DNA from 3 places in the Mesorhizobium sp. M1428 genome. Region 2 is predicted to be linked to each of the others. Evidence: predicted binding sites of a transcription regulator. Region 2 holds the regulator's gene; each other region holds the start of a gene.
The links. The regulator PhoB, encoded in region 2, activates phosphate uptake and scavenging genes when phosphate is short. The targets are predictions, from matches to a motif close to TGTCATNNANCTGTCAT.
Positions count from the first base shown of each region.

Region 1: the regulator PhoB is predicted to act here: its motif matches at 2,803-2,819, upstream of ugpB (sn-glycerol-3-phosphate ABC transporter substrate-binding protein UgpB).
Region 3: the regulator PhoB is predicted to act here: its motif matches at 5,886-5,902, upstream of NKG60_RS12470 (ceramide glucosyltransferase).

Region 1 covers NZ_JAMYKT010000028.1:31,149-41,334, reverse strand. The annotation lists gene ugpE (sn-glycerol-3-phosphate ABC transporter permease UgpE) at 1-352, opposite strand, end outside; gene ugpA (sn-glycerol-3-phosphate ABC transporter permease UgpA) at 360-1,244, opposite strand; gene ugpB (sn-glycerol-3-phosphate ABC transporter substrate-binding protein UgpB) at 1,430-2,740, opposite strand; gene NKG60_RS27120 (EAL domain-containing protein) at 3,034-5,466, shown strand; gene tlpA (thiol:disulfide interchange protein TlpA) at 5,469-6,152, opposite strand; gene argH (argininosuccinate lyase) at 6,188-7,588, shown strand; gene NKG60_RS27105 (hypothetical protein) at 7,660-7,866, shown strand; gene lysA (diaminopimelate decarboxylase) at 7,884-9,152, shown strand; gene NKG60_RS27095 (ArsR/SmtB family transcription factor) at 9,163-9,465, opposite strand; gene NKG60_RS27090 (threonine/serine dehydratase) at 9,530-10,186, shown strand, end outside.
Region 2 covers NZ_JAMYKT010000017.1:45,943-56,128, reverse strand. The annotation lists gene NKG60_RS22500 (ROK family protein) at 171-1,415, shown strand; gene phoB (phosphate regulon transcriptional regulator PhoB) at 1,425-2,114, opposite strand; gene phoU (phosphate signaling complex protein PhoU) at 2,131-2,838, opposite strand; gene pstB (phosphate ABC transporter ATP-binding protein PstB) at 2,871-3,674, opposite strand; gene pstA (phosphate ABC transporter permease PstA) at 3,671-4,522, opposite strand; gene pstC (phosphate ABC transporter permease subunit PstC) at 4,526-5,515, opposite strand; gene pstS (phosphate ABC transporter substrate-binding protein PstS) at 5,575-6,636, opposite strand; gene NKG60_RS22465 (hypothetical protein) at 7,291-7,638, shown strand; gene NKG60_RS22460 (DUF2865 domain-containing protein) at 7,726-8,697, opposite strand; gene NKG60_RS22455 (hypothetical protein) at 9,033-9,248, shown strand; gene tolA (cell envelope integrity protein TolA) at 9,380-9,766, opposite strand; gene NKG60_RS22445 (hypothetical protein) at 9,825-9,974, opposite strand; gene NKG60_RS22440 (glutathione S-transferase family protein) at 10,148-10,186, opposite strand, start outside.
Region 3 covers NZ_JAMYKT010000007.1:126,505-136,690, reverse strand. The annotation lists gene mmsB (multiple monosaccharide ABC transporter permease) at 1-785, shown strand, start outside; gene araD1 (AraD1 family protein) at 975-1,967, shown strand; gene NKG60_RS12480 (2'-deoxycytidine 5'-triphosphate deaminase) at 2,022-3,173, opposite strand; SAM riboswitch at 3,252-3,329, shown strand; gene NKG60_RS12475 (O-succinylhomoserine sulfhydrylase) at 3,400-4,590, shown strand; gene NKG60_RS12470 (ceramide glucosyltransferase) at 4,627-5,781, opposite strand; gene apaG (Co2+/Mg2+ efflux facilitator ApaG/CorD) at 6,010-6,402, shown strand; gene NKG60_RS12460 (Hsp33 family molecular chaperone) at 6,481-7,491, opposite strand; gene argF (ornithine carbamoyltransferase) at 7,654-8,565, opposite strand; gene NKG60_RS12450 (aspartate aminotransferase family protein) at 8,580-9,779, opposite strand; gene NKG60_RS12445 (GcrA family cell cycle regulator) at 10,134-10,186, shown strand, end outside.

The DNA of each region.
Region 1 (10,186 bases), on a different contig from region 2:
TCAGCCAGAAGAAGGTCATGCGCAGCGGAAAGCGGAAGAACACGATCGCGTAGGCTGACAGGATCGAAATGAAGATCTTTCCGACCGCGACGCCGAGCGCCATGATGGTGGTGTTGAGGAGCAGCCTGCCGACGCTAACACCGCCGATACGACCGATGCCGCCGAACAGCGCCTCGCTGTAATTGTTCAATAGCTGGCCGCCGGGCAACAGCGGCAGCGGCGGCTTGAGGATCGTTTGCAGCGTGTGCGTCGAGGCCACGAAGGTGTAGTAGATCGGAAAAGCCACGATCAATATGCCGAGGATGAGCACGGCATGGGCGATGAAGGTGCGGAGCGGGGACTGGCCGATCATCGCTGCCCTAGCCGTAATGGACTTTGCGTTCCACATAGCGGAACTGGATCGCTGTGAGCGCGATGACGATGGCCATCAGGATGACCGACTGCGCCGCCGAATCGCCCAGGATCAGATTGACGAAGCCGTCATTGTAGACCTTGTAGACCAGCGTCTCGGTCGTCTTGCCCGGCCCGCCGCCGGTGACGGCATGAACGATGCCGAACGTGTCGAACAGGGCATAGACGGTGTTGACGACCAGCAGGAAAAAGGTTGTCGGCGCAAGCAGCGGGAAGACGATGGTCCAGAAGCGCTTGGTTTCGCCGGCGCCGTCCATGGCCGCCGCTTCGATCAGCGTTTTCGGCACCGCCTGCAGGCCGGCGACGAAGAACAGGAAATTGTAGCTGATCTGCTTCCAGGCAGCAGCCGACACCAGCAGGATCATGGCGTGGTTGCCGTTGAGCAGTGGGTCCCATGCGATGCCGAGGCTTCTCAGCAAATAGGCCAACGAGCCGATCGAGGGATTGAACAGGAAAAGCCAAAGCATGCCGGCAATCGCCGGCGCCACGGCGTAAGGCCATATCAATAGTGTGCGGTAGAGGCCTTTGCCGCGCACGGCCTTCTCGGCCATGACCGCCAGCAACAGGGCCGCAACCATGGCAACGATCGCGGTTGCAAGCGAGAACACCACTGTGACCTTGATCGAGTTGAGGTAGGCCGGATCGGCCAGCACCTTCCGGAAATTGGCAAACCAGACGAACCTGCTCTTCAGCCCGAACGGGTCTTGCCTGAGCATCGACTGGTAAAGCGCCTGACCGGCCGGCCAGTAGAAGAAAACCAGGGTGATGGCGAGTTGTGGTGCCACCAGCAGGTAGGGCAGGATCTTGTTGGGAAAGACGATGCGTGCAGACAGGCTGATTTCCCTCGCTATCCAGGCATCGCCCACGCGCGCTCGCGCGGGCGATATTCCAACCGACTAATGCATGTCGCCCAAAAGTGCGCAGCGGTTTTGGGATAACGACATTCATAAGAACAAGAGCTTAAAGCGCGTAGCATGTGGCCATTCAAACGCGACGCGCTTTAACCGTGATGGTCTCGTTAGTTGTCCAGGGCTTCCTTGATCGCGGCGTTGCCGCGCGCGACCGCATTGTCGAGCGCCTGCTGGGCGGTTTGCTGGCCGGCCAGCATCTTCTCCAGCTCCTCGTTCTGGATATCGCGCACCTGCGGCAGATTCGGCAGGCGCACGCCCTTCGAATTGTCGGTCGGCGACTTTCCGATCATCTGCAGGATGGGTGTCTCGCGGCCGGGGTTCTTGTCATAGAAGCCTGATTTCTTGGTCGCCTCATATGCGGCGAGCGTCACAGGCAGGTATCCCGACTTCTGGTGCAGATATTCCTGCACATCGGTCTTGGACAGATAGGCAAAGAAGGCGGCAACGCCCTTGTATTCCTCGTCCGACTTGTTGCCGAACACCCACAGGCTGGCACCGCCCGGCGTCGTGTTCTGCGGGGCCCCCTTGGCGTCACTGTCGTAAGGAAGCTGGCCGATGCCATAGTTCATGCCGGACTTGACGATATCGCCGAGGCCGCCCGACGATTCGGTGAAGATGCCGCATTCGCCGGCGAGGAATATCTGCTTGGCTTCGGAGGTGCGTCCGCCATATTTGAACGTGCCGTCCTTGGCCAGGTCAGCGAGCGCCTGGAAGTGGTTGACGAAAATCGGCGCATTGATCTTGAGTTCGACATCACCGCCGGCCAGGCCATTCTGTTGGCTGGCCCAAGGCACGTCATTCCACGCCGCGAAATTCTCCAAGTGGATCCAGGTCAGCCAGGTCGAGGTATAACCGCAAGAGGCGGCGCCGCTCGTCTTAATCTTCTTGGCAGCTTCCCACACCTCGTTCCAGGTCTTGGGCGGATTTTTCACGTCGAGGCCTGCCTTCTGGAAGATGTCCTTGTTGTAGTAGAGGATCGGTGAGGAAGAGTTGTAGGGGAACGACAGCATGGTGCCGTCCGGCTTCGAATAATAGCCGACGATGCCGGGCAGATACTGGCTCTTGTCGAAGGTCATCCCGGCACCGGTCATCACATCGGCCACCGGCTTAATCGCACCCTCGGCCGCCATCATCACGCCGGTGCCGACATCGAACACCTGGAGGATATCGGGCGCTTGGCCGGCGCGGAATGCAGCGATGCCCGCATTCAGCGTCTCTGGATAGGTGCCCTTGAACACCGGAACGAGCTCATAGTCGCTCTGGCTGGCGTTGAAATCCTTGGAGATCTTGTCAACGACCTCGGCGTTGGCGCCGGTCATGGCGTGCCACCAACTGATCTGCGTGACGGCGAAGGCGGATGTGGTGGAAAGCAGGGTCAAGGTGGCGGCAATACCGGCCGCGAAGCCGAAGAACTTCATGTTTCATCTCCCGTTTGTCATTGGCGAAAGGGGCACTTCCGCAAAGCCAATATGTGGCGCTGATGACAATCGGACAACGGTTTTGTTGCGGATCAATGAACATCATTCTTTACTAAAGTGCACTCGCTACCGAACGCGGCGTCAGAAACTACATCACCGCCTTTTCGGCGCAGCGGCGTCGGTTTTCCCCCGAAGACCCGCCTCATGGCCCGCGGGTTAACCATTCGTTAAAATCTCCAAGAGCTAATCAGTCGCACCTCCCCTGTTAGATTTGGCAGACCGAGTGAACCAGGATGCTGACGGTCTATAATTGTATTGTAAGTCAGCACGATCCGAGACTGGTTGCGCTTGCCGCACTCGTCTGTGGAATTTCTTGCTTCTCAGCGGTTAATCTCCTTAAGCATGTCGGCCGATCGACCGAGCGAAACCGGCTTGCCTGGCTGATGATCGCCGCGGCCTCGACCGGGTTCGGCATATGGGCGACGCATTTCATCGCCATGACCGCGTTTACGCCGGGAATACCTAACGCATACAATCCGGCATTATCCGCCTTTTCGCTTGCCGCCGCCGTCATCCTGACCGCGCTTGGGATGTGGGTCGCCACTTTGCGCCGCGGCATCGACCATTTCCTCGTCGGTGGCGCCATCCTGGGCGGCGCCATCGCGACGATGCACTACATCGGCATGGCCGCTTTCGAGGTCGAAGGCCGGGTCGTATGGAACCTGCTCCTTGTCGCGATATCGCTTCTGGCCGGCGTGACCCTTGCGGCACTGGCGCTTCTTGTAGTCTTGCGCCGCCCGTCAGCGCTCGCCACTCTCGGCGGCGCCGCGCTTTTGACGCTGGCGATCTGCAGCCTGCATTTCATCGCGATGGCCGCGGTGTCGATCATTCCGGATTCCGCGATTGAAATATCGGCACATTCAATCGATCCCGTTTCCCAGGCCTTTGCTGCAGCGGTCGCCAGCCTGATAATCCTTGTGCTGTCGGGCACCGCCCTGTGGATCGACCTGCGCTTTCGCCGCCAGAAGCTCGAGGCCGATCGCATGCACGATCTCGCGAATGCCGCGGTGGAAGGTCTGATCGTTTGCGATGGCACCCGCATCGTCAGCGCCAATGACAGTATGGCTAAGCTGACCGGAACAGCGACAGCCACCCTCAACACGATGCAACTCGGCGAGCTTTTCGACGGACGGAGCGCAGCCGATATATCCGGCTTCGGCGAACAGGCGCAGGAAGCGAAATTAAGGGGCAGCGACGGCGCGAGAATTCCTGTCGAGCTGATCGCCAGGAAGATCACCTACTGCGGCAGGCCTCATACGGTGCTTGCCGTCCGCGACATCCGTGAGCGCAAGAAGGCGGAAGAAGAGATCCTCCGCCTCGCGCATTTCGATCCACTTACCGGGCTTGCCAATCGGCGGAGCTTTTCTTCCCGGCTGGAAGCAGAATTCGCATCGATGGATCGTGGCGGCAAGGACGGATATCTGGCGCTCCTGCTGCTTGACCTCGACCGGTTCAAACAGGTCAACGACCTCTATGGCTACGGCGCCGGCGATGCCATGCTGCAGAAGCTGGCGCACTGCATTTCCGGCATCCCGCGCCACGGACAGATGCTCGCACGTCTCGGCGGCGATGAATTTGCCATCATAGCTCCGAACCTCCCCGACCCCCTGGCCGCAGGCAGGATAGCCGAGGACTTGCTGGCGGCGATCCGCGAGGAAAACAGGGTTTCGGTCGGCTCCGGCCTCGTCTCGGCCAGCATCGGCATCGCCTTCTTTCCGCTGGATGCCGAAGACCAGGCCGGACTGATCAGCCATGCCGATACGGCACTCCATCGCGCCAAGACCGAAGGCCGGGACACCTATCGGTTTTTCGAGATAGCCATGGGCACCGCGGCCCGCGACAAGCGCGTGATGGAGCATGAACTGCGCCAGGCGATCGCCCGCAAGGAGTTCCACCTCGTCTATCAGCCGCAGAAGGAGATCCGCGGCGGCAGGATGATCGGCTTCGAAGCCCTGGTCCGTTGGCAGCATCCGGAGCGGGGTGACATTTCTCCGGCCGTTTTCATCCCCGTGGCAGAGGACAGTGGCGCAATCGCCCAGATCGGCGACTGGGTGCTGACGACGGCCTGTAACGATGCTGCTCGCTGGACAAACCCGCTAATGGTCGCCGTCAACGTCTCCGCCGTGCAACTTCACAATCCGAACTTCAGCCGCAAGGTGCACGACGCATTGTCGAGATCCGGCCTGGCCCCCGGCAGGCTCGAACTGGAGATCACCGAAACGGCCCTGGTGAAGGACATGCCGCGCGCGCTCGCAACCTTGAGGCAGGTCAAGGCGCTTGGCGTGCATGTGGCGATGGACGATTTTGGCACCGGCTACTCTTCTCTGTCCAACCTTAGCGCCTTTCCCTTCGACAAGATCAAGATCGACGGGTCGTTCATCAAATCGGTCGACAAGAACGCCCAGTTCGCGGCGATCGTTCGCGCCGTGCTGGGGCTTGGACGCGGTCTCGGCCTGCCAGTCCTTGCGGAGGGCATCGAGACGCCGGGTGAATTGCAGTTCCTGGACGCCGAGGCTTGCGAGATCGGGCAAGGCTATTACCTCGGCAAACCGGCTCCGATCGAAACATTCGGCGAACTGACGGGCGTGGCCGCTCCGGCAATCCGCACCGCCAGCCGACGCGGCGCAAGCATTGCCGTGCTCAAGCCGCGCCTGCGCACGGTCTGAGCCTATCCTGGCTGAAGCGCCGCCTCGACCAGACGCTTGGCATCCGGCCCCGACCATTCGGCCGGGCCGTTCATATGGGCGATCAGGCAGCCTTGCCGATCGATCAGCATGGTGACGGGTAGACCGAGCGCAAGGCCACGTGTCTTGACGTCATTGAACAGCGCCATGGTGGCATCGCGATAGTAGCCGAGCGACTTGACGCCGGTGTCCTCCAGGAACTTCTTCGGTTTGGCATCGTCGCCGGCATCGACGTTGACGGCAACAACCTGAAACGCATCGCTGCCCATCTCCTTCTGCAGCGCATCGAGCGCCGGCATTTCGGCGCGGCAAGGTGCGCACCATGTCGCCCACAGATTGAGCAGCACCGTCTTGCCGGCATGATCGGCGATCGTCGTCGGCTTGCCGTCCGGGCCGTTGAAGGCAAGGCTTTTCAGCGATTGCGGCGGATCCGCCGGCAAAAGCGCGGCAACCTGGCCGGTGGCAGCGGAGGCGATCTTCTTGGCACGGTCGGTCTTGGCGGCGCAGGCGACGTCGTCCTTGCCGCCGCCGGCGGCCACTTGCGCGGGCGCCTTGTTGCCAGAACTGCTTTCCCTGACATATACCGCGACCGCGCCGGCCAGCACGCCCGCAACCAAAGCGGCGAGGATGAGACGCAAAGCCGGGAAAAATCTATTGCCGTCTGCCATTTTTGAAAAATTGCTCCGGAGCACGGGTTATAGCGATGAACGACAAGAAGGCCAGCAACCAGATGTGGGGCGGACGTTTTGCCTCGGGTCCGGCCGCAATCATGGAAGCGATCAACGCGTCGATCTCGTTCGACCGCAAACTCTATGCGCAGGATATTCGCGGCTCGATCGCCCATAGCCAGATGCTGGCGCAAACGGGCATTATTTCGGCGGCCGATCAAGAAAAAATCGCTCACGGACTGAACACGATCCTGGCAGAGATCGAGGCCGGCACATTCGAGTTCTCGACCAGGCTGGAAGACATCCACATGAATGTCGAGGCTCGTCTGGCCGATCTGATCGGCCCCGCCGCCGGCCGCCTGCATACCGCCCGCTCGCGCAACGACCAAGTGGCGGTCGACCTCAGGCTGTGGGTCAAGGACGAGTGCTTTCGCGTCGCCGAGGCGCTGAAGGGACTGATCACGGCGTTCCTGGATCGGGCCGAGGAGCATGCGGCAACGGTCATGCCGGGCTTCACCCACATGCAGGCAGCGCAGCCGGTGACCTTCGGCCACCACTGCATGGCCTATGTCGAGATGTTTGCGCGCGACCTGTCTCGCGTACGCGACGCGATCGAGCGGATGGATGAAAGCCCACTCGGCGCTGCCGCCCTTGCCGGCACCAGCTTTCCCATCGACCGGCACCAGACGGCGAAGGCGCTTGGCTTCCGCGAGCCGATGCGCAATTCGCTCGACAGCGTTTCGGACCGCGATTTCGCGCTCGAGTTCCTGGGCCTGGCGGCGATCTGCGCGACGCATCTGTCGCGGCTGGCCGAAGAGATCATCATCTGGTCGACGCCGCAATTCGGCTTCGTCAGGCTGTCGGATAGTTTCTCGACAGGTTCCTCGATCATGCCGCAGAAGAAGAACCCCGACGCTGCCGAACTGGTTCGCGGCAAGACTGGCCGCGTCACCGGCCATCTGGTCGGTCTGCTGACGGTGATGAAGGGCATGCCGCTGACCTATGGCAAGGACATGCAGGAAGACAAGGAATCCGTCTTCGATGCGGCAGAGACACTCGACCTGATGCTGGCGGCGATGACTGGCATGATGCGCGACATGACGGTGAACACTGCCGCGATGAAAAAGGCGGCCGGCGCCGGCTATTCGACTGCGACCGACCTCGCCGATTGGCTGGTGCGCACGCTCGGCCTGCCGTTCCGCGAGGCGCACCATATCACTGGCCGGGCGGTGGCGCTGGCCGAGGACAGGAAGGTCGGGCTCGACAGGCTTTCGCTGGAGGACCTGCAGTCCATTCACCCCGGTATCAGCGCCGACGTGTTTTCGGTTCTCGCCGTGCAGAATTCTGTGAAGAGCCGCACAAGCTTCGGCGGCACCGCGCCGTCCGAGGTGCGCAGGCAGATCCGCTACTGGAAAAAGCGGCTCGCCAAGGCGTAGAACGCGGGGTGCAATGGCCGCAAAACTCGGCTAGAAGCGGCTGCGGGCAACAGTTTCGGACGGATGGCACGATGACCGGAAGCAGGATTTTGGTGACGCTGGCGCTGGTGGCAGCAATGGCCACCGTTGCGGCTTGCGGCAGGAAGGCTGCGCTCGATACGCCCTACGCGGCAGCCGTGCAGGCCCGCAAGGACGCCGAGAAGGCCAAGCAACCTTTGCCGCCGGAGCCGGAAAAACCTGTCGAGGACAAGAAATTCATCCTCGACCCGCTGCTCTGATTTTTCGGACCAATCTCGTGAACCATTTCGACTACCGCGACGGCGCGCTGCATGCCGAGGACGTGGCGATATCAGACATCGCCGCCAGCGTCGGCACGCCGTTCTATTGTTATTCGACGGCGACGCTGACCAGGCATTTTCGCGTCTTCACAGAGGCCTTTGCCGGGCTCGACGCTCTCGTCTGCTATGCCATGAAGGCGAATTCCAACCAGGCCGTGCTGAGGGTGCTGGCAAGGCTCGGCGCCGGCGCCGACGTGGTCTCGGAGGGCGAATTGCGCCGCGCTTTGGCGGCCGGCATCCCGGCAAGCAAGATCCTGTTTTCGGGCGTCGGCAAGACCGCGCGCGAAATGGATTTTGCGCTCTCGGCCGGCATTCTCTGTTTCAACGTCGAATCCGAACCGGAGCTGGAGCTGCTGTCGGCTCGCGCCACCGCGCTGGGCAAGATCGCGCCGATCTCGCTGCGCATCAATCCGGATGTCGACGCCAGGACGCACAAGAAGATTTCGACTGGGAAGGCCGAGAACAAGTTCGGCATTCCCTGGCAACAGGCGCGGAAGGTCTATTCCCGCGCGGCTGAGCTGCCGGGCATCAAGGTGACCGGCATAGACACCCATATCGGCAGTCAGATCACCGAATTGCAGCCCTTCGACGACGCCTTTACGCTGCTGGTGGAGCTGGTCGGCGCCTTGCGCTCCGACGGTCATGCCATCGAGCACATCGATGTCGGCGGCGGCCTTGGCATTCCCTATCGCGTCGACAACAACCCGCCGCCTTTGCCCGATGCCTATGCCCAGATCGTCAGGAAGCATGTTGCCAAACTTGGGCTGAAAGTGATGTTCGAGCCAGGCCGGCTGATCGTCGGCAATGCCGGCATCCTGGTCTCGCAGGTGATCTTCGTGAAGGACGGCGACGCCAAGAACTTCCTCGTCGTAGACGCCGCGATGAACGATCTGATCCGGCCGACGCTTTACGACGCTTTCCACGACATCAGGCCGGTGGCGCAGCAGCCGGCCGCAGCACCACGCATGAAGGTCGACGTCGTTGGCCCGGTTTGTGAGACCGGCGACTATCTCGGGCTCGACCGTGACCTGCCCCGGCTGAAATCCGGCGACCTGATCGCTGTCGCCACCGCCGGCGCCTATGGCGCCGTCCAGGCCGGCACCTACAATACCAGGCTGCTGGTACCGGAAGTGCTGGTCGACGGCGACCGCTTCCACGTTGTGCGCCCGCGCCGGACCTATGACGAGCTGATCGGACTGGATTCGGTGCCGGACTGGTTGAAGTAGAACTCTGCAGCTACAGCCGGTGCTGAATGAGCGCCCTGGTCTCGGCGATTCTGTCCTCGTTCCGGCGATAGAATATCCACTGCTTGATGCGCTTGCTGCGCAAAAGCCCTGCCTGGGTGAGCACGCGCATATGCTCGCTGAGCGTTGCCTGGGTGATCCCCAGCTTTTCCGCGATCAGCAGCGCGCAGACGCCGTCCTCGACCAGATCGCCGTCCGTCTGCGGCGGAAAATGCGCGCGCGGGTCCTTGAGCCAATCGAGGATCTGCAGCCTGCGCTCGTTGGCAATCGCTTTGAAGACGTCGACCTCTTGCATTTAGGTACTTTGCCAAGTTACTAAGTAATGTCAACTCTGAATGTCAGCTCTGGGGAGTGAAAGCATGCCGCACGGCCACACGATCACACGCGAGCGCATCGCTGCAATGGAGCCGCGCATCCGGCCCTACGTGCGCCACACGCCGGTGCTGCGCGTCGACATGGCCGATTTCGGCCGCCCGCCTCTACCTGTCGACCTGAAGCTTGAGTGCTTGCAGCATTCCGGCTCGTTCAAGGCGCGTGGTGCGTTCACCAATCTCCTCGAACGGCCGGTTCCTGCGGCCGGCGTCGTCGCCGCATCGGGCGGCAACCACGGCGCCGCCGTCGCCTATGCCGCCATGCGGCTCGGCCACAAGGCGACCATCTTTGTTCCCGAGGTGAGCCCGCCGGCCAAGCTGGACCGCATCCGCGGTTACGGCGCCGAGCTGATCGTCGGCGGCGCCCGTTATGCCGAGGCGCTGGCCGCCAGCGAGAGCTTCGCCGAAAAATCCGGCGCGCTGCAGATCCACGCCTTCAACCAGGAGGAGACGCTGGTCGGGCAAGGCACGCTCGGCCTCGAGATCGAGGCCGACCTGCCGAAGCTCGACACCCTGCTGGTCGCCGTCGGTGGGGGCGGCCTGATCGGCGGCATCGCCGCCTGGTTTTCCGGCCGCATCAGGATCATCGCCGTCGAACCGGAGGGTGCGCCGACGCTTCATCGCGCCTTCGAGGCGGGCCGACCC
Region 2 (10,186 bases):
CGATTCTGATGGATTTTGATGACTTTGCGAGTTTTTTCGAGCGTCGGAATAAACGATGACAGCGCCACCCGCATCTGACACTATTTGCCTGCATCCGACACTGTTTGTCGGACATTACCGACGGCTTCCGGTTCATGAGCGGCCGCGGCAACCGGGAGGAAAGCAAAACGATGTCGGTCGGAATCCGCCATGACGATTTGCGCCGGCGCAACCGGGCGATGGTGATCTCGGCGGTGCGCCGGGCCGGCCAGCCATCGCGTACTGAGATCGCAGCAACCACCGGCCTCAGCCATTCGACCATATCGGCGATCTCCTCCGACCTGATACGGGAAGGCATCCTCGCCGAGAGCAAGGCAAGCGAGCCCGTTTCGTTGAAACGCGGTCGTCCGCAGGTCGGCCTCGCCCTCAACCCGGAAGCTGCGGCGGTGTTGACCGTGGTGTTGTCGCTGAATTTCCTGTCGGCCGCCATTATCGACTATGCGGGACAGGTGGTCGCCGAGGAACAGCGCCGGCTGGACACGCTGACCATGCCGCGCGACGAACTGATCCGCGAATGCATGGCCATCGTCCGGCGCCGACTTGAGGATCCAGACCTTGACGTCCGCAGTGTCGCCCGCATCGCCCTAGCTATCCAGGGCATTACCGACTCCCCTGCACGCGCCATGCTGTGGTCGCCGATCACGCCGCAGACCGACATTGCCTTTGCCGACATGCTGGAGGACGAATTCGGCATCCCGGCAACGGTGGAGAACGACTGCAATATGATGGCGGTGGCTCTGCGCTGGCGCAAGCCGGACCGCTATCGCGACGACTTCATCGCCATCCTGCTTTCGCATGGCATCGGCATGGGGCTAGTGTTGAAGGGCGAGCTGTTCACCGGCACGCATTCCTCGGGCGGCGAGTTTGGCCACATGATCCATCGTCCAGGCGGCGCGCTCTGCCGTTGCGGACGACGCGGCTGCATCGAGGCCTATGCCGGCAACTACGCCATCTGGCGCAACGCCAGGCAGATGAGCGAAGACAGCGAACCGGTCGCCGACGTCAGCGACGCCGACATGCGCGCCCTGGCGGCCCGGGCGCGCGAGAAAGATGGGCCGGAACGCGAGGCCTACTGCAAGGCCGGCGAAGCGCTGGGTTTCGGTCTCGGCTCGCTGTTCGCGCTGATCGATCCGGCACCGGTCGCGATGGTCGGCGCCAGTGCCGCCGCCTTCGATCTGATCGAGCCGGCCTTGCGCAAGGCAATCGCACAGACCGCCGGCGGCCAGCATTCCGGCTCGATCTCTTTCGACACTGAGCCGAACGAATTGCCGCTGATCCGCGAAGGCTGCGCGATGCGGGCGTTAAGCTTCGTCGACCAGGAGATTTTCGCGCCGGGCGCGCAAATGAGGCCCGGCGTCCGAAAGAACGTCGCCTGACCAGGCGGATCAATCTTCCCTGATCGCATAACCGGCACCGCGGATGGTGCGGATGACATCCGGCATGCGGCCGTTATTGACGGCTTTGCGCAGCCGGCCGACATGGACGTCCACTGTGCGTTCGTCGATGTAGATCGTCTCGCCCCAGACATTATCGAGCAACTGGCTGCGCGAGAAGACGCGGCCCGGATGCCGCATCATAAACTCCAGCAGCCGGAATTCGGTCGGTCCGAGCCTGATCTCGCTCTTCTTGCGATAGACCCTGTGCGATTCGCGATCGAGCACGATGTCGCCGACCTTCAGCACGCTGGACAGCACTTCCGGCTTGGCGCGGCGCAGCAGCGCCTTGACCCTGGCCATGAATTCCGGTGTAGAAAACGGTTTGACCAGATAGTCGTCGGCGCCGGTCGAAAGACCGCGCACCCGGTCGCTCTCCTCGCCGCGCGCGGTCAGCATGATGATCGGCAGCCGCTCGGTTTCGGGGCGCACCCGCAACCGGCGGCAGAGCTCGATGCCGGAAACCGCTGGTATCATCCAGTCGAGCACCAGAAGGTCGGGCACATTCTCCTGCAAACGGATCTCGGCTTCGTCGCCGCGTGTCACCACCTCGACCTGGTAGCCTTCGGATTCGAGATTGTAGCGGAGCAGCACACCCAACGGCTCCTCGTCCTCCACCACCATTACTCGTGGTGCGATCATCAGCTGGGCACCCCCATCATGTCACCGGCGCGGACATTGTCGTTTCGTCCTGCTTCGGACGATTGACCGGCAATTGCTCGCCGGTCAGCACATAATACGCATTTTCGGCGATGTTGGTGACATGGTCGCCGATCCGCTCCAGATTCTTGGCGCAGAACAGCAGGTGCGTGCAAGCGGTGATGTTGCGCGGATCTTCCATCATGTAGGTCAATAGCTCGCGGAACACGGACGTGTATTTGACGTCAATGCGCTCGTCGGCGGCACGCAGCTTGGCCAACGCGGCCGCATCGCCTGCAGCATACTCCTCGATGACGCCCTGCACCTGGATGAGCACCAGCTGCGCCATCGCGTCGATGGAATGCGACAAGTCGCGCGGCGTGACGCTGAGGCCGACCGCACTCACACGCTTGGCGATATTCTTGGCAAGGTCGCCGATGCGTTCGAGGTCGCCGGCCATGCGGATCGCTCCGACCACATGGCGAAGATCGTGGGCCATCGGCTGGCGTTTGGCGATCAGGGTGATGGCGCGGTCGTCCAGTTCGCGTTGACGCGCATCCATGATGGCGTCGTCGGAAACGACGCGTTGCGCCAACACGTTGTCGGAATTCAACAGGGCCTTGGTCGCCCCGCCGACCATCGAACCGGCGAGGTCGGCCATGTCGCGGATCAGCTTGCTGATCTGCTCGAGATCCTCGTCGAAAGAAGCGACTGTGTGTTCGCCCATGGTCCTGTCCTCATATGCATGATCGGAACGGCTCAGCCGAAGCGGCCGGTGATATAATCCTGCGTGCGCTTCTCGCGGGGCGACGTGAAGATCTTCTCGGTCCGGTCGAACTCGACCAGTTCACCCAGATACATGAAGGCGGTCTGGCGCGACACGCGCGCCGCCTGCTGCATGTTGTGGGTGACGATGACGATCGTGTAGTCGGCTTGCAATTCGTCGATCAGTTCCTCGATCTTGGCGGTCGACAATGGGTCGAGTGCGGACGCCGGTTCGTCGAGCAGAATGACTTCCGGCTTCACGGCCACGGTGCGGGCGATACAGAGCCGCTGCTGCTGGCCGCCGGACAGGCTCAAGCCGCTGGCGTTGAGTTTGTCCTTGACCTCGCTCCACAGCGCGGCGCGCTTCAACGCCTGTTCGACGCGGCCGTCCATCTCGGACTTGCCGAGGTTTTCGTAGAGCCTGACGCCGAAGGCGATGTTCTCGTAGATCGACATCGGGAACGGCGTCGGCTTCTGGAACACCATGCCGATCTTGGTCCTGAGGAGGTTGAGATCCTGCGACCGGTCGAGAATGTTTTTGCCGTCGAGCAGCACCTGGCCCTCGGCTGTCTGTTTCGGGTAGAGCTCATAGATGCGGTTGAACACACGCAGCAGCGTCGATTTCCCGCAGCCCGAAGGCCCAATGAAGGCCGTGACGCTGCGCTCGGGCAGCGACAGGCTGATGTCCTTTAGCGCCTTGCTCTGGCCGTAGTAGAAGTTGAGGTTCTTGACCTCGATCTTCGTCTTCTCGGCGACCGTTTCGGTCATCGTCATGTCCGGGGACAACATCTGTGTCATCTGTCCTCTCTGCGTCCGGTAAGGCTGCGGGCGAGGATGCTCAAGCCCAGAACCGTCAGGGTGATTATGAGTGCGCCGGTCCACGCCAGTTGCTGCCATTCCTCGTAAGGGCTGAGAGCGAACTGGAAGATGGTCACCGGCAGGCTGGCCATCGGCGCGTTGATATTGCTGCTCCAGAACTGGTTGTTGAGCGCGGTGAAGAGCAGCGGCGCCGTCTCGCCGGAAATGCGCGCTATCGCCAGCAATATGCCGGTGACGATGCCGGATAATGCGGCGCGGTAGGCGACCGAACGGATCACCACCCAGCGCGGCGCGCCGATCGCGGCACCGGCTTCACGTAATGCGTTCGGCACCAGGTTGAGCATGTCTTCGGTGGTGCGCACGACCACCGGAATGACCAGGATGGCAAGCGCAACGGCGCCGGCAATGGCCGAGAAATGCCCCATTGGCCGCACCATCAACTCATAGACGAACAAGCCGATGATGATCGACGGCGCCGACAACAGGATGTCGTTGATGAAGCGGACGACGGTGGTGATGCGCGAGAAACGTCCATATTCGGCCATGTAGGTTCCCGCCAGCACGCCGATCGGCGTGCCGACGACAACAGCGATGATCGTCATCAGCAGGCTTCCCGCAATGGCATTGAGCAGGCCGCCGGCCTCGCCCGGTGGTGGCGTCATCTCGGTGAAGACCGCAAGCGAAAGCCCGGCCGTGCCCTTATAGACCAGCGCGCCGAGGATGAGCGCCAGCCAGGCAAGCCCGATGCCGGCGGCGACGACGCAAAGCGCCATCATCACCGAATTCCTGGCTTTGCGGCGGCTGTGGAGCGATGAGGATGTCGACATCGGTCAGGCTCCCGTACGGGCGTCGATCCGCATCAGCATATAGCGGGCGGCGGCAAGGATCAGGAAGGTGATGACGAACAGGATCAGGCCGAGCGAAACCAGCGAGGAGGTGTAGAGATCGCCGTCGGCTTCGGTGAATTCATTGGCGATGGTGGCCGAGATGGTCGTGCCCGGCGCGAACAGAGAGGCGCTGATGCGGTGGGCGTTGCCGATGACGAAGGTCACCGCCATGGTCTCGCCGAGCGCCCGGCCGAGGCCAAGCATGACGCCGCCCATGATGCCGATGCGGGTATAGGGAATGACCACGCGCCGGGTCACTTCCCATGTCGTGCAGCCGATGCCGTAGGCCGATTCCTTCAGCACCGCCGGCACCGTATCGAAGACGTCCTTGGTGATCGAGGTGATGAAGGGCAGCACCATGATGGCGAGGATCAGCGCCGAGGTCAGAAGGCCGATGCCGTAAGGAGGGCCGGCGAAAAGGCTGGATAGTCCCGGCACGCCGTGGAAGATGTTGATTATGAAGGGCTGTATCGTCGTCTGCAGGAACGGCGCGAACACGAACAGGCCCCAGATGCCGTAGATGATCGAGGGAATGCCGGCCAATAGCTCGACCGCTATGCCGATCGGGCGCCTGAGCGGGCGCGGGCAGAGCTCGGTGAGAAAGATTGCAATGCCGATGCCGATCGGGACCGCGATCAGGATGGCGATGGCCGCCGTTACCAGGGTGCCGTAGATCGGCGCCAGTGCGCCAAATTTTTCCGTGACCGGATTCCAGCTCTCAGTCGTCAGGAAAGAAAAACCGAAGGAGGACAGCGCCTGCCATGAGCCGGCAAACAGCGAGATCGCGACACCGCCGAGGATGACCAGCACAAGAATTGCGGAAGCGCGGGTGAGACCGCGGAATATGGCATCTGTGAGCGCGAAGCGCCGCACCGTAGCTTCCCTGGCCCGGGCTGCTGCGGATGATGGCATGGCATCGGAAGCGATGGTCATTGGGTCCTCGCGATTAAAGGCAACAGGGAGGGCGCCGTCGACGCCCTCCCTGGAGGAGATTACATAGCCGAGTAGAGCGGCTTGCCGTCGCTGCCGACGACTTCCTTGGCCCACATCGCCTTGACGCTCTCGACCACCTTGTCGGGCATCGGAACGTAGTCCAGCTCGCCCGCCATCTCGTCGCCCTTGTCATACGCCCAGGCGAAGAATTTGAGCGCCTCGCCGGTGGTCGCGGCGTCGTCCGGCTTCTTGTACAGGAGGATCCACGTCGCCGCCGTCATCGGCCAGGACTCGGCGCCCGGCTCGTTGGCGAGGATCACCCCATAGCCCGGCTGCGAGCTCCAGTCGGCATTGGCCGCTGCCGCCGAAAACGCCGCCGCGGCAGGCTCGACCTTCTTGCCGTCCTTGTTGATCATGTCGGTGTGGGTGAGCTTGTTCTGCTTGGCATAGGCGTATTCGACATAGCCGATCGCGCCGCCAGTCTGGGAGACGTTGTTGGCAACGCCCTCATTGCCCTTGGCGCCGATGCCAACGGGCCATTCCACGGCCTTGTCGACGCCGACCTTTTCTTTCCAGTCCGCGCTGACGTCGCCGAGGTAATAGGTGAAGTTGAACGTCGTGCCCGAACCATCGGAACGGTGAACGACCGCGATCGCCTGCGAAGGCAGCTTGACGTCTGGATTGAGCTTCTTGATCGCTGCGTCATCCCAGCTCGTGATCTTGCCGAGGAAGATGTCGGCCAGCGTCGGGCCGTCGAGAACCAACTCGCCAGGCTTGATGCCTTCGAGATTGACGACGGGAACGATGCCACCCATCACCATCGGGAACTGAGCCAGTCCGGACGCTTCAAGCTCTTCGCCTTTCAGCGGCGCATCCGAAGCGCCGAAGGTAACGGTCTTGGCCTTGATCTGCTTGATGCCGCCGCCGGAACCGATCGACTGGTAGTTAAGGCCAACGCCGGTGTCTTTCTTGTAGGTGTCGGCCCACTTCGCATAGATCGGGTAGGGGAAGGTGGCGCCGGCGCCGGAGATGTCCGCGGCGAGCGCGGCGGACAGGGTGAGGGTGGTCGTCGCCGCAGCCATTGCAATCGCAACGGCCGCCGAGCGGATGAAATGTCTCATGTGGCCTGCTCCTTGTCGGAATATGGTCTCTCGGCGCCATACCTCCGGCGCCCGCTGAGGCCAATAGCCCCCGATTATTACAGTCGCATGACAGTTTCATGTCGCTCCGGTAACGTCGTCCAGCCGGGGTTAAGAAGGAGCGGCTGCGGCCTTTGTCGGAGTGGGCCGCGCTTTGCCGTTGGAATCAGCAGCTTGCGTGAATTCCGGCCCGGCATCGTCTGCTCGGCGATCGCAGCCACCGGCCTTGAAAAGAAAAAAGCCGGACGGGAGCGCGTTGCATGCAGCCAGAGCGTGTCATGGCCGCGCCATCGCCTAAACAGGTCCGTTGGGGTAAATCTGACCCTGTTTCTTGCCGGCGGTCGCTGCTCCCGCCCGTAACTGGAGGAGCGGAACTTCGAATCCCATTGTCGCGATTGAGCGCGGCTTTGGTATGGTGCGATCGCACCATGGCCTTACGCTGGAAGCGTTGACGAATCGCACGTTTCTAACTCGCGCTGGACCTCCATCCGCGCCCGACCCGGCGCTCGATCTTCGAGCAAGGCCTTCGACTGGAAGTGCGAAGACTTCTACTTCACCGTATCTACTCCCTCCGCCCTATTCCGCCGGTTGTCGGTCAGGCCGAAGCAGCGTTATAAGCTTGCAGGGGTGTTGCTGATGTTTCGACGGATTCTGCCTGTCTTCCTGTGCCTGGCGCTGCCTCTGGGAAGCGGCTGCGCGCGCAGCTATGACGGCACCGTCATCATTCCCAAGCCGCTCGATGTTCGCCGGTTCTGGGACCGGCCTTCGCCGCAGGCGCAAGCCGAACAGTCGCAACTGGAGACCGACGTCTTTCCAGTGGCGCCGCAAACGCCGAAAAGGCTGGCGGTGCGCAGGAGCGCAGCTTCGGTTGCAGCGCCACGGAGGAGGGTTGCCGTCAACCCGCCGTCGCCGGAGCCGACGAAGCCGCTAACTTGCAGGAACGTCAGCGAGCCCGGCAAACGGGCCCGCATGGTCTGCGAATAACCAGCGACGTCGGTCGACGCGCGCCTCCAGGCCTTGAAGAGGCTATCTGGCCAGCCGTTCGCCGTCTCGGACCGCCGCCTGCCTTGGTCAGTCCGCCGGGAAAAAGGCCGGCCCGACCACTCTCACCGGCCGCGCTCCGACCGCTTTTTCGATCGACTGATGCTGGGCAGCCCCTTGCACCTCGGTAGCCTGCGTTTTTGCCTCTGCGGGAGCGGCACCGGCGGTTTCGATCCCGGATTCAGGAATTTCCGCGACGATGCCAAAATCCGGCTTTGCCGTCGGCAACGGAATGATGGCGTTGGTCATGTTGGCCGGTGTCACGGTTCGTGCCCTGAGTTCGGCGACGCGCCGGTAGTAGCGCTTGACGTCGCAGGCCTTGAAATTCGCGTCGTCGCGGTACCGGAACGCGGCAGGTAGCTCCACATAGGGTTTTCCCGACTCGAGTGCGACCATCTCTTCGGTCTCGCGGGTGGCGTCGCTCAGCGTATAGAGGTCGACGCCGGCATCGTCGCAGATGTAGCGGCACTGATCGACCGTTTCCTTCAGATCGTCGCTCTTGGCGAACTGCGATTTTGGCGCGGGGAAGAAGTATCCGTCCGACAAGCGAACGCAAAACAGCATCCGATTGCCGCCAATTGTTGTGCCTGCGGACTGGGCTTTGGGTGCTGTGCGTTGCTGCGCCTGCTGTTTCTTGGCAGCCGGGGCGGCGCAGCCCAGCGCGACAAACCTGGCCTTCAATCCGGACGTGTCCCTGCCCGAATTCGCCAGTCTCGCGATTTGCCGTTGCACCTCCGCCTTGCTACTGACCAGGTCTGCGCAGGGATTGAAGAAGAAGCCGGCCGTTTTCACCGTGCATCGGCGTTGTCTCTCCAGCTTTTGAAGCGCGGCGAGTTGCCGGTGCAGTTGGGCAAGCTCGGGGCTGGTCCCGCCGCCGCGCCCCGCCGAAACCAATTGGCTCCTGATAGCACCGCAGCTATCCGCGTAGGAGAAGGATGTGCCGAGCGCAACGGCTATTGCCGACACTAGCATCAGAATCGTGAAGGGCCAGAAGCGTGTCATTGGAACGACCATTATCCTTGTTGCGCCGAGAACAGGATTTCTTCTTTGTCGACTATGGATAAGTACTGGCTAAATCAGTTTCACCTAATTGAAGTAGATCGAACTGCCGACAGAGACTTTAGCTCTAGTGTATTAGATCAACTCGTGTAAATTCAATATTACATTTTTATTTCAAGATTGAGACGAACCGGCAGCAACGCCGGCGGACGCCCGCCACGGCGACGTTTGATGCGCGCGGCGGGTTCCGCATCGCGATCAATCCGGCGTTACCGGCCGGCCGTTGCTGAAACCTTAGCCCTGGGTTCGGCGTTGAGCGGCCAAGGAGGAGACCGCAAATGTCGATCCACTTCACTGTCGCGGACCTGACCAGGAATCTGTTCCATTCACTTGGGTTGGACCATGAACGCGCACCGAGGCCACTTGACCACGAGCAGAGGCTGTTGCTGGAGTGCTATCTCGCCGGCCAGATACCGGAATCGGCCTGGAGCGACTATGTCTTCGAAATGCCGGAACTGGCGCGACATGTCGAGGCGAGACGAAGCCGCCACTAAAGCGCATCGCGGTCGACCGGGCCTCATGTGACGCGCTTAGGTTCTTGTCTAATGCATGTCGTTGTCGCAAAACCGCTGCACACTTTGCGCGACATGCATTAGGAAAAGTGGAATCCGGATGTCGGAAAAGATCAAGGCGAAGCCTGCACTCGCGTTGCAGGCTGTTTTTGTTTAGGCGAGTTGAATTGCAGAGTGAACACCTTGCCCGGGATGCCTTCAGCCAGCGCCGGTGAAAGGCTCAACGGCAGGCAGTGGTCCACGGCCGCAATCGCCGCATCGACAAAAGCTTGCCGCGCCTTCTCGTCGCCGGCCACGCGGATGGCGGTCGGCTTGGGCCGGCCGATCAGCGTGCCATTGCGCCTGAAGCTGAAGCTCAGGGTGACGGTGGAATTCCCGGCATTCGCTGGCGGGGTCCAGCACGCCTGGATGGCAGCCCCGACCTCGGGCATGGTGTTGAGCGTCGCTGCATTCGATTGACCGGCTGCACCCGCCAGCATGGCGCCTGCAATCACCACCATTCCAGCAATGCTTTTCATGACAGGGCCTCTGTCCTTGAACCGCCCTCGAGGACGGGGACTACTTCGATGGTAGGGCCGACATCGGCGATGACAAGATGCCGGCGACGCGCTTCATCAGCCATGCAGGGCGTCGAAGCGCCGTCAGCCGCAACTTCGGCAGCGCCGCAACAAGCAAAAGGCCGGCGAGCAGCCGACCTTTGCTTTCCATCCGCGCCAGTACATCCGTGGTCGCGGGCTGGAGGTGGATACCAGTAGAAAGGGTTTCGGTTAACGAAACCTTACTCTCCCCACATCGTGCAAACAGGGGAGAGTAAAAAAGAATTACCCCAGATCATTGCAGGCTCCTGCGGGAATGCGGACGGTCGCCGGCCTGCCCGTGCCTCAGGCGTTGGCCTGCGACCGCACATAGGCGATGTAGCC
Region 3 (10,186 bases), on a different contig from region 2:
CTTCGGTGGGGCCGCTCCCCGTCGGCTTCAAGGCGCTCAGTTCCGGCTTCATTCCGGACCTGATCGGCCCATTGACGCTGATACCGCCAACCGTGAACGCCGCCGGCAAAACCATTGTCGGCAGCGGCCTGACGCTGCACCTGACGACGATCGTGATCGGCCTCGTCGCCGTGCTCGCCTATGCCTATTTCGGGCTCAGGGCACGGCGCACCCGCGAGAAGCATGGCTACGAAGCCGAGCCCTTCTCGCTGTTCGTCGTCAAGACCCTGGTGATCAGCGCGCTGGCGCTGTTTCTCGTCTACCAATTCGCCACCTACAGGGGCCTTCCCATCGTTCTCATGGTGATGGGCGTGCTGATCGCGTTGTTCGTCTTCGTTACCAAACGCATGACGATCGGCCGTCGCATCTATGCGATGGGCGGCAATGCCAAGGCAGCCCAGCTATCGGGCATCAAGACCGAACGGCTGACGTTGATGGTGTTCATCAATATGGGCGTACTGTCGGCACTCGGCGGCCTGATTATCGCTGCGCGCCTGGGGCAGGCTGTGCCGGCGGCCGGCCTCGGCAGCGAGCTTGACGTCATCGCCGCGGTGTTCATCGGTGGCGCTTCGGCGATGGGCGGCGTCGGCCAGGTCATCGGCGCGGTGGTCGGCGGTTTCATCATGGGCGTCATGAACAACGGCATGTCGATCATGGGCGTCAATGTCGACTGGCAGCAGGTGGTAAAAGGCCTGGTGCTGCTCGGCGCCGTCGTCTTCGACGTCTACAACAAGAACAAGGCTTGAGAGGCAACCAGGAGGCATACGGGTCACATCGCGGCGCTGCCGGGCGGCGCAAAAAAGTCCCCCGAGGGACCTGATCCGCGAGCGCAATCCGGACGAAGAATTTCAACCGAGGCGCGGACAGGGTCCGGGCCACGCAGGGTAGGGTTTGCCGCCAAAGGCAGGCCAGCCCGCAATTCAGAGAGGGTTACCATGCTGATCTCACAGATCCTCGACGACGCCGAGACGATCCGCGTCGTTGCCCGCAACAGCGGCAAGACCCGCGTCATTAACGGCGCCCGCAGCGTCTATTCGCTGGCGATGGAGGCCGCGCGCACCGGCAGCGGGCTTGTCGCCCTGATCGAGCGCAAGGGCTTCGGCGAAACCGTCGATCTCGACGCAGCCTACAAGAAGGGCCGGCTGCTGTCGCCGATCAACCATCCCGATCCGGCCCATCTCCATCTCACCGGCACCGGGCTGACGCATCTCGGCTCCGCCGCGACCCGCGATTCGATGCACAAGAAGCTCAGCACGGACGGCGAGGAACAGCTGACCGATTCCATGAAGATGTTCCGCATGGGGCTTGAGGGCGGTAAGCCGGCGAAAGGCCAGATCGGCGTGCAGCCGGAATGGTTCTACAAGGGCAACGGCACCATGGCAGTGGCGCCCGGGGCCGCGCTTATGTCGCCCGCCTTCGCCCAGGACGCCGGGGAGGAGCCGGAAATCGCCGGTATCTATGTGATCGGCGACGACGGCGCCCCGTTCCGCGTCGGCTTCACGCTGTCGAACGAGTTTTCCGACCACGTCACCGAGCGCGTGAACTATCTCTTCCTTGCCCATTCCAAGCTGCGCAACGCTTCGTTCGGCCCGGAGATCCTGATCGGCGATCTGCCGTCCGATATCCGCGGCGCTTCACGTATCCTGCGCGACGGCAAGCTGCTTTGGGAAAAGCCGTTCCTGTCGGGCGAGGCGAACATGTCGCACACCATTGGCAATCTCGAGCATCACCACTTCAAATACTCGGCCTTCCGCCAGCCGGGCGACGTGCATGTGCACATGTTCGGCACGGCGACGCTGTCCTTCGCCGACGGCGTCAGGACCGAGGCCGGCGACGTGTTCGAAATCGAGGCCCCTGATTTCGGCCTGCCTCTGCGCAACCCGCTTGAAATCGAGCAGCCGGTGAAGGTCGCGGTGAAGGCGCTTTGAGGCGTCGATGACAGCGTGATCTCCCCCCTCGTGGGGGAGATGGCAGTTCCAACCTCAGCGCGCGGCGCGGAAATGCTTGGACAGTTTCAGGCCCTGCGCCTGATAGTTCGAGCCGAGGTCTGTGCCGTAGAGCGCTTGCGGCCGTTTCAGCATGTGCTCGTAGATCAGCCGTCCGACGATCTGGCCGTGGTCGAGGATGAACGGCACTTCGTGGCTGCGTACCTCGAGCACCGCCCGGCTGCCGGTGCCGCCTGACGCCGAATGACCGAAACCCGGGTCGAAGAAACCCGCATAATGGACGCGGAACTCGCCGACCAGCGGATCGAAGGGCGTCATTTCGGCGGCGTAGAGCGGCGGCACATGCACCGCCTCGCGCGACACCAGAATATAGAATTCGTCCGGATCGAGCACCAGTTCGCCGGCGCCGCTCTTGTAGAGCGGCTCCCAGAAATCGACTACATCCTGCGCGGCGCGCTTGTCGACGTCGACCAGGCCGGTGTGGTGCTTGCCGCGATAGCCGACCAGCCCATCCTTGTCGCCGTCGAGGTCGATCGACAGCGCGATGCCGCCGCCTGAGATGTTGGGCGGTTCAGTGGCGACCAGCATCTCGGCGCGGTGCAGTTCGTGCAGGTCGCTTTCCGACAAGAGCGCATTGCCGGTGCGGAACCTGATCTGCGACAGCCGCGAGCCGGTGCGAACGACGATCGGGAAGGTGCGCGGGCTGACCTCCAGATAGAGCGGACCTTCATAGCCGGCGGCGATCTTGTCGAACTCGTGGCCACGGTCGGTCATCACCCGAGTGAAGATATCGAGCCGTCCGGTCGAGCTTTTCGGGTTGGCGGAGGCGGAAATATGCGCGGGCAGCGCCAGGCTTTCGAGCAGCGGCACGATGTAGACGCAGCCGGTTTCCAGCACGGCACCTTCGGCGAGGTTGATCTCGTGCAGCTTCAGCCGGTCGAGCTTGTCGACAACCCTGTGGTCCGGGCCGGGCAAGAAGGAAGCACGCACCCGCCAAGCCTTGTCGCCGAGCCTGAGGTCAAGGCTGGCCGGCTGGATCTGATCGGCATCGAGCGTGCGCGGCGATTTTAGCGCGCCCGTCTGGAACAGCGCGGAAATATCCTGATCGGGAAGAATGCCTGTCTGCCGCAAGGGTCTGGCTCCGTTCGAACGCCGGGCGAGGTCTTGTTCTGTCGCAGGTCCGACCATGGACGCCTTTGGCACCTGCTTGGTACAACCCTCTTAATCATGCCGGCAATTGACGCAAGCGTGGCGCGGGTCTAAAGCTCGTTATCCCGTGGTGATTTGGCCGGTCGGCTTGCAGCCACGTTAAACAAGTCGCTAAAGGACCGTCGGGCCGCAAGGCCATATGGACCGGTTGCGACTTTCGCGACCGGTTTTTTGTTGTTTGGACCAATTTTGGTGTTTGGATAGAATGATGACCAAGAAGCGCGACTGGAAGCCTCAGACCGCACTCGTGCATGCCGGGACGCTGCGTTCCAGCTTCGGCGAGACCTCCGAGGCGATGTATCTCACCCAAGGGTATGTCTACGAGACGGCGCAAGCGGCGGAAGCCCGCTTCAAGGGCGAGGAGCCAGGCTTCATCTATTCGCGTTATGCCAATCCGACCGTCGACATGTTTGAAAAACGCATGTGCGCACTGGAAGGAGCCGAGGACGCGCGCGCCACTGCATCCGGCATGGCGGCGGTGACGGCAGCATTGCTGTGCAGCGCCAAGGCTGGCGACCATATCGTGGCGGCGCGCGCACTGTTCGGCTCCTGCCGCTGGGTGATCGAGACGCTGGCGCCGAAATACGGCATCGAGGCAACGCTGGTCGACGGCACAGACATCGCCAATTGGCAAAAGGCGGTCAAGCCGAACACCAAACTGTTCTTCCTGGAAAGCCCGACCAATCCGACGCTGGAGGTGGTCGACATCGCCGCCGTCGCGGCACTTGCCAATTCGATCGGCGCCAGGCTGATCGTCGACAATGTCTTCGCCACGCCCTTGCAGCAGAAACCCCTGCAGCTCGGCGCCCACATCGTCGTCTACTCCGCGACCAAGCATATTGATGGCCAAGGGCGCTGCCTTGGCGGCATCGTTCTGTCGGACAAGAAGTGGATCGACGAGAACCTGCATGACTATTTCCGCCACACCGGCCCCAGCCTCTCGCCCTTCAATGCCTGGACGCTGCTGAAAGGCCTGGAGACGCTGCCGCTGCGCGTACGCCAGCAGACGGAAAGTGCCGGCCGCATCGCGGATTTCCTCGCCGAGCGCCCGCAAATCGCCCGCGTCATCTATCCCGGTCGCGCCGACCACCCGCAAGCGGCCGTGGTCAAGAAGCAGATGTCGGGCGGCTCGACGCTGATCTGCCTGGATGTGAAGGGCGGCAAGCAGGCGGCCTTTGCCTTCCAGAACGCACTCGAAATCGTGCTCATTTCCAACAATCTCGGCGACGCCAAGAGCCTGATCACCCATCCGGCGACGACGACGCACAAGAACTTGACCGATGAGGCCCGCGCCGAGCTCGGCATCGGACCGGGCACGCTCAGGCTGTCAGTCGGCCTTGAGGACGCCGACGATCTGCTCGAAGACATCCAGCAGGCGCTGAGAGTTGCCGGATAAGGGCTGGACGAACAGAGGCGAGCGGGGACGCGCCGATCAGGCGCCGGACGGGGTCTGTTCCAGCTCCGCGACGGCCTTGCTCTGGATAGTCATCACATTGCCTCGCCAATCGACGGCGCCGCTCAGCCATCCGCGCGCCCAAATGGCGGGAAGCATCAGGTCTCGCGCCATCATCGCCGGGATCGTGCGCAGCGACAGGTGCCATCCCTTGGCCGAGGCCAAGGCGCATTCCGGCAGGTAGGCCGCGACCAGCACGGCGGTGGCGGTGGCCGGCAGGCTGACGCCGGCGTCAGCCGCGGCAACCAGCGCAAGCACCAGCGGCGGTGCCGCGCCGATCAGGATTTCGGGGGCAAAGAACAGTGCAAAGGTGACGCGGCGCAGCCGCGCCCAGCGCGCCTGCCGCGACCAGATCTCGCCAAGCGTGCGCCGGCCGAGCGGCTGTTCGAAGGGCGAGGCGACAAGATTGACCCGCAGTCCGAGCCGGTTGACCAGCTTGGTCGCGGCGGCGTCCTCGGCGATCTCGGCAGCAAGCGCGCGGATGCCACCATTGGCGTCGAGCATGGGCTTGTTCCACAACATGCTCTTGCCCTGGGCGAAGCCGAGGCCGAGCGCCGCTCCAGCGTACTGCCAGCGCGCCTGCAGCGTGTTGAGAAAGGCGCATTCTACCTCCCCCCAGAAGCCGTCCGGCCGCGAGCCGATCGGCGTCGAGCAGACGAGGCCGGTGTCGTGCCGCCACGCCGCCATCAGGTGCTGGACGTAATCGCTCGGCATAAGCACGTTGGAATCGGCAAGGATGACCCAGCGATAATGCGCCGCCTCCCAACCCTTCACACAATTATTGAGTTTCGGATTGCCGCTGATGCGGTCGTCACCGACTAAAAGGCGGGCGCGAATAGCTGGAAAGCGCGCCATTGCGGCGGTGATCGGCTCGACCACCGGGTCGTCGGCATGGGCGACGCAGAAGATGAGTTCGTAGCGCGGCCAGTCGAGGGAGAAGGCGCGCTCCAGCGTCTCTTCGGCAAACGGCTCGACGCCGCGCGCCGGGATGACGATCGATACCGGCGGCGCGTTGGCCGCGGGCGGTGCAATCCTGGCTGGTCGCTTTAGCTTCAGCAAGGCTAACAGGATGCTGGCGAGATTTGAAAGAAGGAGGGCTATGGAAAGGAGAGCGGCTGCGAATGTCGGTTCCATCGAGATCTGGTCACTCCAGAAATGCTGGCCGCATGACGGCCGTTTTCAACAAATCGACAAAACGCTGAGTCGCCCGGCACAAGCCTGCACACCATCATTGTCATGTGTCACTCAAATGACATTGTTTTTCGGCACCTGCGCTTGAGATCGGGCAAGAAGATGCCGCGCATCGTTGACCAAACTGCGCTGAGCATCGAAAGTTCCATCTACATTGCTTTGGAGCAGTTTATGTACAGCGCCGTCACCCGCAACATCGAAGTGCAGGTCAGGCCGTTCTATCTGGAGGATCACTCCGACCCGCCACAAAACCGCTATGTCTGGGGCTACCAGGTGACCATCGACAATCAGTCGGACGACTTCGTGCAGCTTCTGTCGCGCTACTGGCACATTACCGACGGCACCGGCAAGGTCGAGGAAGTGCGCGGCCCCGGGGTCGTCGGCGAGCAACCTGGACTCAACCCCGGCGACAGCTATCAGTATACGTCTGGATGCCCGCTCTCGACCCCGTCCGGCATCATGGTCGGGCACTACACAATGCGCAACAAACGGGGTGAGACCTTCGACGTCGCCATCCCCGCCTTCTCGCTCGATTTGCCGGGCACGCGGCGCACCGTCAATTGACGTTCACTTGGATTCCTCTCCCCGCCTTGCGGGGGCGAGGAAATCCAAGTTCTGCGAAGGCAGCCGCACTGATGCTCGTTATTGAGCCGCTGCAAATTCCGCCGGATCGAAGTCATATTGTTTCGAACAGAATTCGCAGGCCACGTGAATGCTGCCATCCTCGGTGCTGTCCCTGATCTCCTCGGCGGAAAAGCCTTCGAGGATGCCCTGGATCTTCTCCCTCGAGCATGAGCACTGGTCGGCGACCGGCACCCCGCCGAAGACGCGGACGCCATGCTCGTGGAAAAGCCGGTAAAGCAGCCGTTCGGCGCCGATCGTCGGATCGATCAGCTCGGTCGGTTCAATAGTACCAAGCAGCGCCAGCAGCTCCTGCCAGGAATTGTCGGCCGGGTCGTGGATTTCCTCACGCGGATCGCCGTCGCCACCGGGAAAGTCGGGGACGCGCATGCGCTCCGCCGACTGCGGCAGGAATTGTGCCAGCAAGCCACCGGCCCGCCATTGCTCGCGGGCACCGCCGACGCCGGGCGTCAGAAGCTTGGCAACCGAAAGCCGGAGGTCGGTCGGAATCTGCTCCGACTGGCGGAAATAGGTGCGTGCGGCATCTTCCAGCGTGACGCCGTCGAGCTGGACGATGCCCTGGTAGCGTTGCGTGTGGGCGCCCTGGTCGATGGTCAGCGCCAGGACGCCGCTGCCGAGCAGCGTCTGCGGTGACGTCTCGCCGGCAGAAGTCAAAGCCTGCAGCCGGTCGGCATCGAAGCGGGCATAAGCGCGCAGCGCGTGCGGCGTGGAGAAATCCGCGACCAGCATGTCGACCGGCCCGTCGGTGCGGGTCTGCAGAATGAACTTGCCCTCGAACTTCAGCGAAGTTCCGAGCAATACCGTCAGCACACAGGCTTCGGCCAGGAGGCGGGCGACCGGCTCGGGATAGTCGTGGCGGCTGAGAATAGCGTCGAGCATCGGCCCGAGCTGGACGGTGCGGCCGCGCACGTCGAGCGGGCCGACCTCGAACGGCACGACATGGTCGTCGCCGGCGTAGCCGAATTCGCCGAGCTTGGGTTTATGTTCAGCCAATTGATGAGTTTCCAACATGACAAAGCTCCGGGGCGCGGCGATGCCGCCCTCCGGGGCGCATGCGACGAGACGCGCTCGATTTGCGTGATGCGCCTGAGATAGGCACCACCCACTCCCGGATCAAGGCGGCCCGGATCAACGCGGCGCAGATCAGGCCAGCCCGGATCAAGGCGGCCCTTATCAAGCGCCCAGGCACCAGGCCAAGACCGCCTTCTGGGCATGGAGCCGGTTCTCCGCCTCATCGAACACCACAGAATGCGGTCCGTCGATGACCTCGTCGGTAACCTCCTCACCGCGATGCGCCGGCAGACAGTGCATGAACAGCGCGTCAGGCTTGGCTTTCGCCATCAGTGCCGCATTGACCTGGTAGGGTAGGAAGACATTGTGGCCGCGGGCACGGTGCTCCTGGCCCATCGACACCCAGCAGTCGGTGACGATGCAATCGGCCTCGTGAACGGCCTCCTCGGGCGAACGGGTGAATTTCAGCTTGCCGCCATTGGCTTTCGACCAGTCGACATGCTTCTGGGCCGGTTCGCTGCCCTCGGGCACGGCGATGTTCAGCTTGAAGCGGAAGCGCGCAGATGCCTCCAGCAGCGAATGCAGCACGTTGTTGCCGTCGCCGGTCCAGGCGATCGTCTTGCCGGCCACCGGACCACGGTGCTCTTCGAAGGTCATGATGTCGGCCATCAGCTGGCAGGGATGGGTCTCGTCGGTCAGCCCGTTGATGACGGGAACCGTAGCGTTTTCCGTCAGTTCCAGCAGCCGGTCATGCGAGGTGGTGCGGATCATGATGGCATCGACATAGCGTGACAGCACCTTGGCCGTGTCGGCAATGGTCTCCGAGCGGCCAAGCTGCATCTCGGTGCCGGTCAGCATGATCGTCTCGCCACCCAACTGCCGCATGCCGACGTCGAACGACACGCGCGTCCGCGTCGACGGCTTGTCGAAGATCATCGCCAGCACCTTGCCTTCGAGCGGCTTGCTGCGTTCGCCGGCCTTGAGCCTTGCCTTTCGCACAGCTGCGTCGTCGAGCATGAAACGCAGATCGCCTTCGGAAACGGCGGAAAGATCGGTGAAATGGCGAAGGGACATCAGGAATTCCAGGATTACTTCGCTGCGGCAGCGACGATGGCATCCGCCAGGCTCTTGGCGCCGGCACGAATGCGCTCGAGCGCTTCGTGGATCTCGGCGTCGGTGACGGTGAGAGGCGGCAGCAGGCGGATAACGTTGTCGCCGGCCGGAACCGTCAAGAGATGCTGGTCACGCAGTGCCACCGTGACTTTGGTGTTGGGCATCGCGCATTTAAGCCCGAGCATCAGGCCGGTGCCCCTGATGCTTTCGATAACATCCGGAAATTCGTCGGCGACGCCTGCAAGCCCCTGCTTCAACAGCAGTGCCTTGCGCTGGACGTCCTCGAGAAAGCCGTCCTCCAGCACCACGTCGAGCACGGCGTTGCCGACCGCCATCGCCAGCGGATTGCCGCCGAAGGTGGTGCCGTGCACGCCGGCGGTCATGCCGACCGCTGCCTCGTCGGTGGCGAGGCAGGCACCCATCGGGAAGCCGCCGCCGATGCCCTTGGCCACCGCCATGAGGTCGGGGGTTACACCCGCCCACTCATGCGCGAACAGCTTTCCGGTGCGGCCGACGCCGCACTGGACCTCGTCGAAAATCAGGAGCAGCCCGTGCTGATCGCAGAGCTGCCTGAGGCGCTTCAGCGATTGCGTCGGCACTTGCCTGATGCCGCCCTCGCCCTGCACCGGCTCGATCAGGATCGCCGCGGTCTCAGGCGTGATCGCCTTTTCGGCCGCATCGATATCGTCGAAACCGACCTGGTCGAAGCCGTCGACCTTGGGGCCGAAACCTTCCAGGTATTTGTACTGGCCGCCGGCGGCGATGGTGGCCAGGGTGCGGCCGTGGAAAGCGCCTTCGAAGGTGATTGTGCGGTAGCGCTCGGGATGGCCCTTGACGAAGTGGTAGCGCCGCGCCGTCTTGATGGCGCATTCGAGCGCCTCTGCGCCGGAATTGGTGAAGAACACCTTGTCGGCGAAGCTGGCGTCGGCCAGCCGCTCGCCGAGCCGGCTCTGTCCCGGAATCTCGTACAGATTGGAGACATGCCAGAGCTTGGCGGCCTGCTCGGTGAGGGCCGCGACCAGATGCGGATGGCTGTAGCCCAATGAATTCACGGCGATCCCGCCGGCGAAATCGAGATATCGCTCGCCCTTATCAGTGACCAGCCAGGTGCCTTCACCGTGGTCGAAAGCCAGGGGTGCGCGAACAAAGGTCTCGAAAAGCGCCGAACCGCTCATTATATGCGTCTCCGGAACCGGAAAATCAAAAAGCCGCCAAAGCGGCGGCCCTTGTGGCTTATCGTGTTTTTCGGCCGTGAAGTCAACGAAAAGGTCGCGTAAGGACGTGCGGCAAGCCCTCCAGCACAACGCCGGCTCATAAGCGACCGGGCAAGTTGGGGAAAACCGAAAAAACCGATTCGTGTTGGCGTTGGGACTCTTGTCACCGAGTCAGCGCATAAGGTAATTGTAGTAGAGAAATAACTAGATTTCGTGCGGCGGACCTAATCACCCGATATATGTGGTGTCTGCCCGGCAGAAGCCGGGTCGGGAATGGATTCCGATTGCCGCACGTTTCAGCAGGAGCGCGGTCTCATGAACTGGACTGACGAGCGAGTCGAACTTCTCAGAAAATTGTGGTCAGAGGG